DNA from 2 places in the Mesorhizobium sp. P2_A12 genome. Region 2 is predicted to be linked to the other one. Evidence: predicted binding sites of a transcription regulator. Region 2 holds the regulator's gene; the other holds the start of a gene.
What was found. The regulator LexA, encoded in region 2, represses DNA repair genes until DNA is damaged. The targets are predictions, from matches to a motif close to TGTTCNNNNTGTGTTCNG.
Positions count from the first base shown of each region.

Region 1 (4,420 bases), on a different contig from region 2:
GAGCAGCACTTTCGCCGCTTCGTGCATGGTGCCGGCGTCGAGCCGTTTCGGCACCCACCACACTTTGCCCTTGTCGATCGCCGCCGGCGCGCGGCGGTTGAGGATGCGGTAGACATAGTGGCGGCCGGTGGCCGAGAAGCGCGCGTCGAAGCTGTCTGCGACGACCGTCGCCTTCAGGATGGCGATATGTGCGCCGGCCATCTGCAGATGCGCGTTGACGGCATCACGCACCTTGTCGCCTGGCCACGCCTTCGCGAGGTCGACATGCGCCACCTGGGCGGTCGCATGCACGCCGGCATCGGTGCGGCCGGCGGCGCGCAACCGGACCTCTTCGCCGCAGAATTTTTGGATCGCCTGCTCGATCGCCTGCTGCACCGAGGGCTGATCCGCCTGGTGCTGCCAGCCGGCAAACAGGCTGCCGTCATATTCGATGTCGAGGCGAAAACGCGGCATGCTAGAGCATGATGCCGAAACGTGTGCAGCGGCTTTCGGACGACATCATGCTCTATCTCTTTGAGTTAGAGGCGACGCCGCTTACGCGGCGAGTGCCGAGCCGAAGGCCGAGGCGTAGACCAGCCTGCCGGCTTCCGGGGCGTCACCCCAGGTCAGGGCCTGCAGGGCCTCGCTCTGGTATTCGCTCTCGAACTTCTCGGCGCGTGCATGGCTGTAGCCGAAACGGCTGTAATAGGCCGGATCGCCCAGCACCACGGCCAGCGTCTCGCCGGCATCCCTGAGGCGGATATGCGCCTCGCGGATCAGCGCGCCGCCAATGCCGCTGCCATGGAATGAGGGCTCGACCGCCAGCGGCGCCAGCGCCACCGCCGCGAAGTTCTTGCCGCCGCTCTGGACGAACAGCCGCGAAAACAGGATGTGGCCGACCACCTGGCCGTCCTCTTCCGCCACCAGTTCGGTGACGGCGTCGCCGCCGGTCACCAGCGCGTCGACCAGTCCGGCCTCCGCCTGCTGGCCGAAAGCGTGTTCCTCGACGAGGCGGATGGCCTCGCGATCTCGCGGCGTCGCCGCGCGTATCGACATCATGCTCATGAGAATTTCATTCCTTTTTCGATCTTGGCCCCGCGCAGGAATTCCGACGCGGCAGCGGGCCTTCCGCCCGCCCGTTGAACTTCGACCAGACTGATCGCACCTGCCCCGCAGGCGACCGTCAGCCGGTCATCGAGAATTCCTCCCGACTCGCCGGCGCCTTGCGATAGCGTCGAGCGAAGCAGTTTCAGCCGCTCCGGGCGGCCGCCAATTGCAATCTCGGACCAGGCCCCGGGAAAGGGCGACAGGCCGCGGATGGTATTGTGCACTTCGCTCGCCGAGCGAGTCCAGTCCACGCGAGTCTCGGATTTATCGATTTTTTTGGCGTAGGTCACCCCTTCCACAGTTTGTGCGGTAAATGTCAGGGTGTTCCTTTCCAGTCGCGCCAGCGCTTCCACCATCAGTGCAGCACCGACGCTCATCAACCGATCATGCAGATCGCCGGCTGTCATATCGGGTTCGATGGCGCATTTTTCAACCATTGCCACCGGGCCGGTGTCCAGGCCCTCTTCCATGCGCATCACCATCATGCCGGTTTCGCTGTCACCGGACATGATCGCGCGTTGGATGGGCGCGGCACCCCGCCAGCGCGGCAAAAGCGAGGCATGGCCGTTGATGCAGCCAAGCCGGGGTGCCTCCAGAACCGCCTTCGGCAACAGCAGGCCATAAGCGACCACCACTGCGACATCGGCCCGCAGGGCGCGGAAAGCGGCCTGCTCGGCCTCACCTTTGAGCGATACCGGTGAGCGCGTCTCGATGCCCAGCCGCTCGGCCTCACGCTGCACCGGCGACGGCGTCAACTCCAGCCCGCGTCGTCCGGCGGCGCGCGGCGGCTGCGTATAGACGGCTGCGACATCATGTCCGGCCTCGGCGATGGCGCGCAGCGTCGGGACCGAAAACTCCGGCGTGCCCATGAAGATGACGCGAAGGGGCATGCCCCTATCCCACCATCTTGCCCGGCACTTTGTCCCTGGCCAGCTTCTTGAACTTCTTCACCACCATGTCGCGCTTCAGCTTCGAGATGTGGTCGATGAACAAGACACCATTGAGGTGGTCGATCTCGTGCTGCAGGCAGGTCGCCATCAGCCCCTCGGCCTCGATCTCCTGCAGCTTGCCGTCGCGGTCGAGATATTTGACCCGCACGCCTGCCGGGCGTTCGACCTCGGCGTAGTAGTCCGGGATCGACAGGCAGCCTTCCTCGTAGACCGAGCGCGTGTCGGCGCTGCTCAGGATTTCCGGGTTGATGAAGACATGCGGTGCCGGCGTCTCGTCTTCCTTGGCCAGATCGATCACCAGCATGCGCACTGGTTCGCCGATTTGGATAGCCGCGAGCCCGATGCCGGGCGCGTCATACATGGTCGCCAGCATGTCGTCGGCTAATTTGCGCAAAGTCCCGTCGACGCGCTCCACCGGCTTCGAAACCTGGCGCAGGATGGGGTCGGGAAGGATGATGAGCGGCTTGATCGGCATGGCGTTCCACCTAAGACCTCCAGCGAAAAGCGTCAACCGGGGCGCCGGGGCGCCGTTCACGTTTTGATCTGTGCCAGCCCCGCGAATCGGCTATGCTGTCCACATGAATGATCTGACATCCATCCTTTCGGAGCCTGTCGCCCGGCTTGGCGCCTCCACGATCACGCTCGGCCATGCGCTGGCCGTCGGCGCATTGCTGTTTCTCGGCCTGTTCGTGGCGCTTGTCATCGCGCTGTGGCGGTCGGCCAAGGCACGCGCCGTCGCCGCCGCTGAGGCCGCCGATCATGCCCGCGACGCCGAGGCACGAATGGCCGGCATCTTGCAAAGCCAGGCCGAGATGCAGGGCCGCATGGGCGCCATCGCCGAAGTGTTCGGAGCACGCCAAGCCGAGCTGACGCAGTCGATCGGCCAGCGCCTCGACGCCATGACCGGCCGCATCGGCCAGACCATGACCGAGCAGACCAAATCCACGCATGAGAGCCTGGCCAAATTGCAGGAACGGCTGGCGATCATCGACACCGCTCAAGGCAACATCCAGTCGCTTGCCGGCCAGGTCGTGCAATTGCAGGCAATCCTGTCCAACAAGCAGACGCGCGGCGCCTTCGGCCAATCGCGCATGGAGGCGATCGTTGCCGATGGCCTGCCGCATGGCGCCTACGAGTTCCAGGCAACGCTGTCGAACGGCAGCCGGCCGGACTGCCTGGTGAAGATGCCGAATGGCGCGCCGTCGCTTGCCATCGATGCCAAATTTCCGCTCGAAGCCTGGAACGCCATCCGCGCCGCCGATGGCGCCGACCTGCAGAAGGTTGCTGCCCAGGCCTTCCGCCGCGACATCGAAATCCATGTCCGTGATATATCCGAGAAATATCTGATCCAGGGCGAGACGCAGGACACCGCCTTCATGTTCGTGCCGTCGGAATCGGTGTTCGCCGAGATCCACGAGAATTTCGAGGCCATCGTCCACAAGGCGCACCGCGCCCGCGTCGTCATCGTCTCGCCGTCGCTGCTGATGCTGTCGATCCAGGTCATCCAGGCGATCCTCAAGGACGCCCGCATGCGCGAACAGGCGCATCTCATCCAGGGCGAGGTTATCCGGCTGATGGAAGACGTTGCGCGCGTCGACGAGCGCGTGCGCAAGCTGCAGGTCCATTTCGGCCAGTCGACCAAGGACATCGACGACATCCTTGTCTCGACGTCGAAGGTCACCAGGCGCGGCCAGAAGATCGAGGCGCTGGAGTTCGGCGCGCAGCCCGACGGGGATGCCGGCCCGGACGCCGCGCCACGGGCTGCCGCCGCGAAGGTCGAGACAGGGACCCGCGTCGCCGATTCGAAGACCGGGCAGCTCAGGCTGAGGGTCGTCGAAGGCGACGACTGACACCTGAGGAGCGCTATTGCTCCTCCACTGTGGTCATGCCCTGGAATTCCGGCAGCCAGTGCAGCGCTGAACTGTGCCATTTCTGCTGTGTCGGGATCAAATCTTCGCGTTGCCGTGCGGTTCCCGCTCGAATTCCATAGACCTTTGGACCATCTCCAACCGACGTGGCGTAAAGGTGCGAACCGCAGTCGGCGCAAAAGGCCTGGGCGCGCTTGGCACCGCTCGCCCCGGTCTTGACATAGATTTTCGGCGTACCTTTGGTGATCCGGTAGTGATCCTCAGGCGCCGGAACAGTCACCCGAAAGGCCGTGCCGGTCAGTTTCTGGCAGTCGGTGCAGTGGCAGATCGAGGTCTTTTCCAGGTCGACCTCCGCCTCGTAGGTGATGGCGCCACAGTGGCAGCCGCCGTCGATTCTCATCTTGTTTCTCCCTGCTTCGCCGGCATCTTAACCGGCCCGATCCGGCTCGTCTCCCGACGCGGCTTCAACAATCTTGCGCCTCCGTTCCCAGGTCCCGGTCGTCTGCGGCTTGACGA
Region 1 is NZ_JBFUCU010000001.1:319,619-324,038, forward strand. Features, by position in the region: gene truA (tRNA pseudouridine(38-40) synthase TruA) at 1-453, opposite strand, end outside; gene AC1DZU_RS01500 (GNAT family N-acetyltransferase) at 535-1,044, opposite strand; gene fmt (methionyl-tRNA formyltransferase) at 1,041-1,976, opposite strand; gene def (peptide deformylase) at 1,981-2,511, opposite strand; gene AC1DZU_RS01515 (DNA recombination protein RmuC) at 2,615-3,886, shown strand; gene AC1DZU_RS01520 (GFA family protein) at 3,900-4,304, opposite strand; gene AC1DZU_RS01525 (cation diffusion facilitator family transporter) at 4,332-4,420, opposite strand, start outside.
Region 1: AC1DZU_RS01515 (DNA recombination protein RmuC) is a predicted target of LexA. The motif match lies at 2,565-2,582, and genes of this name have one in related genera.

Region 2 (4,420 bases):
CGTCTCGCGTTCCTGGCCGAAAACCCATCTGTGTTTCATGGCTGTGCTGCTGTGCACGCTCGGCCTGCTCGCCGGCAAGGTCGAGACATGGCGGGCTGGAACGCAGATGCTGGGTTCGGAAATCTCGACCCAAGTGACCGGCCGCGTCGTCTCGCTTGACCGAATGGAGACCGGCCGCATCCGGCTGACCATCGACGTGACGTCGACAGCCAGGCCGAAATTGCGCTATGCCCCGGAGCGGGTTCGGCTTTCGGCACGAAAGACCCCGGCAGAGATAACCGCAGGCTCCCTGGTCACCGGCTACGCCAAGCTGTTACCGCCCACCGGCCCGGTGCGGCCGGACAGCTACGACTTCTCCTTCGACAGCTATTTCGCCGGCATCGGCGGCAGCGGGTTTTTCCTCGGCAATCCGAAGCTTGTCGCCGGCAATGACGACGACATGCCGCCTTCGGCCCGCCTTGCCTCGGAGATAGAAAATGCCCGTGAAGCCATCGCCGACCATATCAGGGGCAGTGTCGGTGGCGCCGAAGGCGAGATCGCCGCGGCGCTGATCGTCGGCGTGCGCGCCGGCATTCCCGACGAGATCAACGAAGCGATGCGGCGCACCGGCATCTACCACGTCATCTCCATTTCAGGACTGCACATGGCGCTGGTCGCAGGCACCATCATGATGCTGATGCGCAGCGCCTTTGCCCTGTTTCCGGACTTTTCCGCGCGCCGGCCCGTCAAGAAATACGCCGCGGCCGCGGCCCTTTTCTCGATCGCCGCCTATCTCGTCATCTCAGGCGTCGTCGTTGCCGCAGAGCGCAGCTTCATCATGCTGGCGGTGATGCTAATTGCGGTGCTGTTCGATCGGGCGGCGCTGACCATGCGCAACCTGGCGATCTCGGCGATCGCGGTCATTTTGGTGTCGCCGCATGAAGTGGTCGGCCCAAGTTTCCAGATGTCATTCGCGGCGACCGCGGCGCTGGTCGGTGCCTATGCCGGCTGGTCGGATCATCGTGCGGCGAAAACGAAACCGCCGCCGCCACGGCGATCTCTGCCTGGCTTTCTCACCAGAAAATTCCTGTTGGCGATGGGCGGCCTTGCCATGACCTCCATCATTGCCGGCAGCGCCACGGCGCTTTTTGCCATCTGGCATTTTCAGCGGGTGTCGCCGCTCAGCCTGTTCGCCAATCTCGCCATTATGCCAATCGTCTCGCTGGTTGTGATGCCTTTCGCCGTCCTCAGTGCGCTGGCGATGCCCTTTGGCGCCGATGGTCCCTTTCTTTACGTGATGGGCAAAGGCCTGACGGTGATGATCGCCATGTCCGGATGGATTTCCGAGCGCTCGCCGGTGGACGCGGTCGGGTTGATTTCGCAGCAGTCTGTCCTGCTGGTGGCGATTGCCTTGGTCATCGCGACGATGGCGACGACATGGCTGCGGCTCGCAGCCCTTCCGTTCGCGCTTGCCGGCCTGTTGACCGTCTCGGACACGCGCGCCCCGGACGTGCTGATCTCGGAGGACGCCAGGCTGGTTGCGCTGCCGATCGGGGGTGGCGAACTCGCCGTCAGCCGGGCACGCCCGAACGAATTCACGGTCGACAACTGGAAACGCGCGCTGACATCCGAAACCATCGTCATGCCGGAGGTGTTCAGCAAAGGAGACGGGCAATTCGAGATAGCCGATGCCGCCGAGTTGCCGTCGGGCGCGCCTTTCTATTGCACATCAGGCATTTGTCTCGCCAAGCATCCGTCTGGTGCGATCATCGCGCATGTCGAAGACCGAAAGGACGCCTGGATGGCCTGCGGCTTCGCCGACCTGATCGTCATCAATGACGCCACGGCCTATGACCCCTGTCACAATCCGCTGGTGCTCGTCATCACCAAACGACAACTGGCCCGCAAGGGTAGCGCGGCCGTCTTCTTCGATCGCCAATCGGCGACCACGCCTGCGACGATCAGCTTCGCGGTGGACGGGTCATACCGGCCCTGGCACACGCAGCGCAAGTTTTCGCGCGAGGCGAGGGGCCTGCCACCCTACCGCAAACCCGAAAAGCCGGTCGCAAGCTCGGCTCAGTAGCGTCTGATCAGCCCGACGAGCTTGCCTTGCACCTTGACCCTGTCCGGTCCGAAAATGCGGGTTTCATAGGCCGGGTTGGCGGCTTCGAGAGCAATCGAGGCACCCTTGCGGCGGAACCGCTTCAGCGTCGCTTCCTCTTCATCCACCAGCGCCACGATGATCTCACCCGGGCTGGCTGTATCGGCGTTGCGGATGATGACGGTATCGCCGTCGAAGATGCCGGCATCGATCATCGAGTCGCCCTTGACCTCAAGGGCATAGTGTTCGCCGCCCATGATCATGTCCGGCGGCACCGAGATCGAATGCGTCTGGTGCTGGATGGCGTCGATCGGCACACCGGCCGCGATGCGTCCCATGACCGGGATCGACACGGCGGAGACCACGTCGTCGTCATTGCCGGCCGAAGGCATCCGTGAAGACGCAGGCTTGAGTTGCCGGCCAAGGCCGCCTTGACCGAGGCTGCCCTGGATGACGCTTGGCGAGAACTTCTTTGCCGCATTGAGGCCTGGCGCGATCGAATCCGGCAGCCGCAGCACTTCCAACGCGCGCGCCCGATTGGGCAGGCGGCGAATGAAGCCGCGCTCCTCCAGCGCCGTGATCAGCCGGTGTATGCCGGATTTGGAGGCAAGGTCGAGTGCTTCCTTCATCTCGTCGAAGGATGGCGGAATGCCGCTTTCCTTGAGCCGTTCATGAATGAACATCAGGAGTTCGTGTTGTTTGCGCGTCAGCATGGCAGCCCCCAGGTTACCCAAAACCAGAATCGGAAAAACAAACCCAGAACAAACACTATCTGTTCCAGTTGTGTTCCGCAACCGTTTAAAGTTTAATGAACTTGTTAAGGTGGCTGAAATTATTTGGCGCCCCGGCAGTGGGTCGCGATCGACGCTTGCCTGCCAACGCCGAGCGCTTGGTTGGATTGAAATTGCTATGGTTAATGACCTGTGGCCCACCCTGTGTCGGGCTTGGCCTCGGCCAACGCTGGAGCTCGACAAGAGGGCTTGGTTCACTTCACCGGTCGTGGCTCCCCGTGAACGAAAGGGAGCCAAAATGCCAACTTTGGCGGAGGAATTGGCCATATCGGCCTTGCCTTGTTCGTCGTCGCATTACCGTTTGTTTGAGCTGCCGTCGCCGGCGTGGACATAGACATGCAGCGTGTAGCCGATGTGGGCAACCATCAGGGTTTTCGCGCGCTCGATGTTGCGATCCAGCGCCGCCTCCATGAGCGCGGTATGATCTTTGATCGCGACGGCCTGGCGCAGCGCCTCCATGGCCTCTTCGTAGCCATGCTGGAGACCGGCGGCCGCACGCAAGGTTGGCGCCAGGCCAAGAAAGCGGTGATGGCGACGCAACTGATCCGCGATCGTGGAGTGGAAGGTCAGCAGCCAGGGGGATGTTGCCGCGCTGAGCAATGCCGCGTGGAAAGCCTCGTGCTTTTCATCCCATTCGTCGACCACGTTGTCGGACGGGTCGTCGACCGCGGTCCTGCTGCGCGACAGCCGATAGTGGGCAGCGACGACGGCGTCCTCCCATTCACGGCCGCCTTTCTCGATCGATTCCTGGAGCAGAGGCAGTTCAACCACCAATCTGGCGCGTGACAGATCTTCCAGCTCGTTGCGCGAGACCGGAGCGACGGCAAAGCCGCGATTGCTGATGGCGGTCACCAGGCGCTCGGCCTCCAATCGCGAGAGCGCCTCGCGCAGCGGTGTCCAGCCGATGCCGTAGCTGTTGCGCAACGCGCTAAGCTTGAGCGGTGCGCCGGGCTTCAGACGGGTGGTGAGGATATCGCGGCGCAGCAGCTTGTAGGCTGCTTCTGTCTTCGAGAAGTGCTCGTCGTCCAGCATTGCCGACCATCCGTACCAATTGGCCGGGTGATTATATATGAAATCCTTCCATTGCGTAAATTATATATAATGTTTGACAACACCCAAGGGACTGCCCATGATCGCCAAATGTTTCACCTGATATGTTCATCTGAGCACGCCCATGCGCGGGGATAGTCGACCATGAATGCAACTCCCGATCTCGCTGCAATCGAGGCGATGGACGCCGCGGACCCGCTACGCGCCATGCGCGATCGTTTCGTCTTGCCGCAAGGGGTGATCTACCTCGACGGCAATTCGCTTGGTGCGGCTTCACCCACCGTCTTCGACGAACTGAACAAGGCCGCGACACAGGAATGGGCGCAGGACCTCATCCGTGCCTGGAACACCGCCGGCTGGTTCGACATGCCGGTCGAGCTTGGCGACCAACTCGGACGCCTGATCGGCGCCGCGGCTGGCCAGACTGTGGTCTGCGATACGACGTCGATCAACATCTACAAGGTGCTACATGCGGCGCTCGCAATGCGGCCGGATCGGT
Region 2 is NZ_JBFUCU010000012.1:141,753-146,172, reverse strand. Features, by position in the region: gene AC1DZU_RS23235 (ComEC/Rec2 family competence protein) at 1-2,062, shown strand, start outside; gene lexA (transcriptional repressor LexA) at 2,056-2,793, opposite strand; gene AC1DZU_RS23225 (GntR family transcriptional regulator) at 3,166-3,903, opposite strand; gene kynU (kynureninase) at 4,066-4,420, shown strand, end outside.